DNA from 2 places in the Micromonospora sp. IBHARD004 genome. Region 2 is predicted to be linked to the other one. Evidence: riboswitches for the same ligand, from Rfam matches in the RefSeq annotation. Region 2 holds a riboswitch; the other holds the start of a gene.
What was found. A riboswitch is a leader RNA that binds a small molecule or an ion and turns the genes downstream of it on or off. The one in region 2 is predicted to bind ZMP and ZTP.
Positions count from the first base shown of each region.

Region 1: it holds a riboswitch for ZMP and ZTP, as region 2 does, so the genes downstream of both, ACTWO6_RS17460 (bifunctional 5,10-methylenetetrahydrofolate dehydrogenase/5,10-methenyltetrahydrofolate cyclohydrolase) here and ACTWO6_RS20590 (glycine hydroxymethyltransferase) in region 2, are expected to answer to the same signal.

Region 1 covers NZ_CP199934.1:3,572,339-3,575,153, forward strand. Annotated here, with positions in the region: partial or broken gene ACTWO6_RS17450 (MerR family transcriptional regulator) at 1-170, shown strand, start outside; gene ACTWO6_RS17455 (hypothetical protein) at 200-1,225, shown strand; ZMP/ZTP riboswitch at 1,224-1,307, shown strand; gene ACTWO6_RS17460 (bifunctional 5,10-methylenetetrahydrofolate dehydrogenase/5,10-methenyltetrahydrofolate cyclohydrolase) at 1,321-2,199, shown strand; gene ACTWO6_RS17465 (endonuclease/exonuclease/phosphatase family protein) at 2,259-2,815, opposite strand, start outside.
Region 2 covers NZ_CP199934.1:4,212,456-4,215,270, reverse strand. Annotated here, with positions in the region: gene ACTWO6_RS20590 (glycine hydroxymethyltransferase) at 1-1,376, opposite strand, end outside; ZMP/ZTP riboswitch at 1,395-1,484, opposite strand; partial or broken gene ACTWO6_RS20585 (metallophosphoesterase) at 1,526-1,981, shown strand; gene ACTWO6_RS20580 (hemerythrin domain-containing protein) at 2,111-2,611, opposite strand; gene ACTWO6_RS20575 (hypothetical protein) at 2,728-2,815, opposite strand, start outside.

The sequences.
Region 1 (2,815 bases), 640 kb from region 2:
ACCTGCTGGAACACATAGCGACCGTCATGCAGCAGGTGCGTGCTGCCGACGGCACCGGGCCCCTGGCTGCGTCCGTGGACGCCTGGCGGCAGCGGCTGGCCGCCCGGGGACACGCGATGCTGGTCGCCTCCGGCCGCCTCGCCGACTACCTCGAGACGGCCGGACTTTGACTGGTTCCGGCCGGTGGCAGGATCGCTGGATGCGGGTGGGCGAGGCGCGGGCGGTGGCGGTCGACTGGGTACGGGAGCACGCGCGGCGGGATCCGGGTGTGCGGGGTGCGTTCTTCAGCGGGTCGACGGTGGGGTTGCCGGACGAGGCGGTGCTGCCAGTGTCGTCGGACGTGGACGTGGTGGTGGTGCGTGACGAGCCGGCAGCGAAGGTGGGCAAGTTCCGCCGCGCCGGGGTGCTGCTGGAGGTCACGGCGCTGACCTGGGATGACCTGGGGTCGCCGGAGGACGTGCTGGGGTCGTGGGTGTTCGCGCCGTGTTTCCGTACGGACACGGTGGTGCTGGATCCGACGGGGCGGTTGGCGGCGGTGCGGGACCGGGTGGCGGCGGGGTTCGCCGATCCGGTGTGGGTGCGGCGGCGGTGTGCGGGGGTGCGCCGCCGGGTGGAGGACGGGCTGCGGGTGCTGGACGCGGCGGCGCCGCTGCACGAGCAGGTGCTGGCGTGGTTGTTTCCGACGTCGGTGGTGGCGCTGCTGCCGGTGGTGGCGGGGTTGCGGAACCCGACGGTGCGGCGGCGGTACGTGCTGGCCGGGGAGGTGCTGGCGGCGCACGGGTTGGCCGACCGGTATCCGGAGCTGTTGGCGTCGTTGGACGGTGGCGGGGTGGGTCCGGAGCGGGTGCGGGGGCAGCTGGCCGGGTTGGCGGCGACGTTCGACGAGGCGGCGCGGGTGGCGCGGACCCGGTTCGCCTTCAGCGCGGACGTGAGCCCGGCGGCGCGGGCGGTGGTGGTGGACGGCGGCGCGGAGTTGATCGCGGCGGGGCGGCACCGGGAGGCGATGTTCTGGATCGTGGTGACGTACGCCCGCTGCCACGCGATCCTGGCGGCGGACGCCCCGGAGCGGGAGGTGGCGTTGCGGCCGGCGTTCGAGGCGGCGGTGGCGGATCTGGGGGTGTTGTCGGCGGCGGACCGGCGGCGGCGGGCGGACGAGTTGTTGGCGGCGCTGCCGGGCTGGTGGGCGGTGTCGGGTGCGGTCGGCGGGTGGGATGTGGCAGGCTGACCGCTGACGCGACTGGCGGCACCGGGGATGGCAGTAACCATCGGGGAGCTCGTCGCGGGGGTCGACCGCCTGGGCCTCCGCGGGCGGGGTGAGCCATGTCTTCTACGGGTTCGACGGCCCGGATTCTGGCCGGTAAGCCGGTGGCGGAGCAGGTGTTGGCGGAGGTCGCCGAGGGTGTGCTGGCGCTGCGCGCGGCGGGGGTGACGCCGGCGCTGGCGACGGTGCTGGTGGGCGACGACGACGCGAGTGCCGGGTACATCCGGATCAAGCAGCGGCAGGCGGCGGAGCTGGGGTTCTCCTCCCCGCACGTGCATCTGCCGGCGTCGGCGTCGCAGGCGGATCTGCACCGGGTGTTGGAGGACTTCAACGCCGACAAGGACGTGCACGGGGTGCTGGTGCAGCATCCGATCCCAGCGCACCTGGACTACGACCGGGCGTTGCAGGTCCTGGATCCGGACAAGGACGTGGACGGGATGCACCCGGTGAACATGGGCCGGTTGGCGTTGGGGCTGCCGGGGCCGTTGCCGTGTACGCCGGCGGGGATCGAGGCGTTGCTGGCGTTCCACGGGGTGCCGGTGTCGGGCCGGGAGGTGGTGATCCTGGGTCGGGGCGCCACGTTGGGTCGACCGTTGGCGATGCTGTTGGCGCAGAAGCGGCCGACGGCGAACGCGGCGGTGACGGTGGTGCACACCGGGGTGGCGGACTGGCCGCGGTACACGCGGCGGGCGGAGATCCTGGTGGCGGCGGCGGGGGTGCCGGGGATCATCCAGCCGGAGCATGTGCGCCCCGGCGCGGTGGTGGTCGGCGGCGGGGTCCGGTACGAGGGGCGGCGGTTGCTGCCGGACGTGGACGAATCGTGCGCCGAGGTGGCGGGGGCGATCACCCCGCGGGTCGGTGGGGTGGGTCCGACGACGGTGGCGATGTTGTTCCGCAACGCGGTGCGGGCGGCGCAGCGGGCCGCCGGGATGGGCTGATCCGCGACGCTCTCCGCCGCGCTGGCCGTGGTCCGACCCTCGCAGGGTACGAGGTCGACTCAGCCGAGGTCGACGACGAGGGGCCGGTGGTCGGAGATCGCCGACAGCGGGGTGTCGACGGCGGTGACGGCTGGGAGCCGGTCGAGGCCCTGCCGGTCGGCGAGGATGTGGTCGAGCTGGACGCGGGGTTGCCCGGCCGGGTAGGTGGGGCGCCGGCCGAGGGGGCGCCACCGGGACAGCAGCGCGGCGGGTCCGGCGGGGAGGTTGAGGTCGCCGAGGAGGATCCGCGGGGCGGGCAGGGCGCGCAGGGCGCGCACGACGCGGCGCAGTTGGAGGATGTTCCAGCCGGGGACGAAGGACAGGTGGGTGGCGGCGACGGTGACCGGGCCGTGCGGGGTGTCCAGGACGGCGGCGAGGACGACGCGGGGTTCGTCGCGCAGCAGGATGAGCCCGCCGCCGGGGCCGGGGACGTAGATCGGGGACCGTACGGGGGCGGGGCGTAGCCGGGTGACCTGCCAGGAGCGGACGGGGTGGCGGCTGACCAGGCCGATGCCGTAGCAGGGTTCGCCGTGGCCGTCGTCGTCGTGGGTCAGGGGCCGGAACTGTTCGCCGGGGG
Region 2 (2,815 bases):
AGCTCGCTGGCCTGCTTGCTGACCTTGTCGGCCAGCGCCGGGTCGAGGACGTACTTGGCCTTGGACTCGCCCGACGTGGTCTGGCTGAGCACGGTGTGGATCAGCTCGGCGGTCTGGTCCATCTCCGCGGTGCCGAGACCGCGGCTGGTCAGCGCCGGGGTGCCGATCCGGATGCCCGAGGTGTACCAGGCGCCGTTCGGGTCCTGCGGGACCGCGTTGCGGTTGGTGACGATGCCCGAGTCGAGCAGCGCCTGCTCGGCCTGCCGGCCGGTGAGGCCGTAACCGGTGACGTCGATGAGCACCAGGTGGTTGTCGGTGCCGCCCGTGACCAGCTTCGCGCTCCGGCGCGTGAGCCCCTCGGCGAGCGCCTGGGCGTTGTCGACGATCCGCTGGGCGTAGCCGGCGAAGTCGGGGCGGCGGGCCTCGGCCAGGGCGACCGCCTTGGCGGCCATCACGTGCGGCAGCGGGCCGCCGAGCACCATCGGGCAGCCCCGGTCGACCTGGTCGGCCAGCTCCGGCCCGCAGAGCACCATGCCGCCGCGCGGGCCGCGCAGCGACTTGTGGGTGGTGGTGGTGACGATGTGCGCGTGCGGCACCGGGTCGAAGTCGCCGGTGAAGACCTTGCCGGCGACCAGGCCGGCGAAGTGCGCCATGTCGACCATGAAGGTCGCGCCCACGGAGTCGGCGATCTCCCGCATGATCCGGAAGTTGACCTTCCGCGGGTACGCCGAGTAGCCGGCCACCAGGATCAGCGGCTTGAACTCGCGGGCCGCCTCGGCGACCTTGTCGTAGTCGATCAGGCCGGTCGCCGGGTCGGTGCCGTAGCTGCGCTGGTCGAACATCTTGCCGGAGATGTTCGGCCGGAAGCCGTGGGTGAGGTGACCGCCGGCGTCCAGCGACATGCCCAGCATCCGCTGGTTGCCCAGCTCGCGGCGCAGCGCGAACCAGTCCGCCTCGGTGAGGTCGTTGACCTGGCGTACCTGGGCCTTCTTCAGCGCGAGGGACTCGACCCGGTCGGCCAGGATCGCCCAGAACGCGACCAGGTTCGCGTCGATGCCGGAGTGCGGCTGCACGTACGCGTGGGCGGCGCCGAACAGCTCCCGGGCGTGCTCGGCGGCGAGCGCCTCGACGGTGTCGACGTTCTGGCAGCCGGCGTAGAAGCGACGGCCGACGGTGCCCTCGGCGTACTTGTCGCTGAACCAGTTGCCCATGGCCAGCAGGGTGGCCGGGGAGGCGTAGTTCTCGCTCGCGATGAGCTTCAGGGACTCGCGCTGGTCGGCCAGCTCCGCCCCGATGGCGTCGGCGACCCGCGGCTCCACGGCGCGGATCACCTCGAGCGCGCTGCGGAAGGCGGTGGATTCGGCGTTCAGCGACATGCGACCTCCTGGTGACGTGCGGAAGGCCCAGGCGCTCGGCATGCGTCCTCATGACGGGACCGCTTCCCGATGGTTCTCCATCCCCACGCGCCAGTCACGGCCCGCGCCGATCCTACCGGGTCGACCCCGGCCTGCTCTCGTAGGATCGGCTGGTGGGGGCGGACGACGGAGCGCTGCTCGCCATCAGCGACCTGCACGTCGGGCACGCCGACAACCGCGCGATCGTCGAGGCGCTGCGCCCGGAGTCGCGCCGGTGCTGGCTGCTGGTGGCCGGCGACGTCGGCGACACCGTGGCCCAGGTGGAGTGGGCGCTCGACCTGCTCAGCCGGCGCTTCGCCACGGTGGTCTGGGCCCCGGGCAACCACGAGCTCTGGACGCCGCCGGCCGACCCGGTCCAGCTCCGCGGCGTCGCGCGCTACCGCCACCTGGTCGACCTCTGCCGCCGGCTCGGCGTGTTCACCCCGGAGGACCCGTACCCGGTGTGGCGCGGTCCGGGCGGGCCCGCGCTGGTGGCGCCCCACTTCCTGCTCTACGACCACAGCTGGCGTCCGGACGGCCTGGACACCCCGGAGGCGGCGCTGGCCGAGGCGTACCGGACCGGGATGGGCGGCAGCGGTCGGCGCAGGCGGGGGTTCTGCGACGCATCCTGCCCGCCCCGGAGGGGACCCCGCCGACCGCCTGGTGACACACGTCGGGGCCCGACCGGCGGCCGGGCCCCGGGGGAGTCGCGGGGGTTAGGCGGTGGCGGCGTCGACCTGGCTCTTGCGGGCCTTCGGGTCGTCGAGGGTGCGCGGGGCGGCCTTGCGCATCGCGATCATCCGCTCGCCGATCTCCTGGAGCTGGTTGCGGCCGAGCGCCTCCCGCACCTTCGGGAACCACTCCTGCTCCTCCTCCTCGACGTGGTGCTCGACGTTCTCGATCAGCACCGTGGTCTTGGCGACGAAGCGCTCGTCGGAGGCGTCCATGGCGGCCAGTTCCGCGCAGAGCAGGTCCGCCACGTGGTGCTCCTCGTACGACTCGAGGATGTCGTCCTCGAGGTCCGGCAGGAGCTTGCGGACCTCTGGGTACATCACCTCGTTCTCCAGGTAGGTGTGCACGGTCAGGGCCTCCAGGATCTGGTTGACCAGCTCCTGGCGCCGGCTGGCCGGGCCCTCTTCGGCCTTCTGGAACTCCCGGAAGAGGCGGCGCATCTCCTTGTGGTCCTCTTTGAGCAGCACGATGGCGTCGGTGGACACCGGTACCTCCTAGGGGGTTGGGCTGATGGCTGATCCCCTACCCCCGACGTGAGCTGCGAAAACGGATGGGGCCCGGCGACGTTCCGCCGGGCCCCATCACGGGTCGTGCCGTGCTGCTACTTCACCACGTTGAACGCGTCGACCATGCCCGCGCCGTAGAAGCCGTTACGCTCTCCGCCGGAGCAGGTCGCGTCGTAGGCCGTC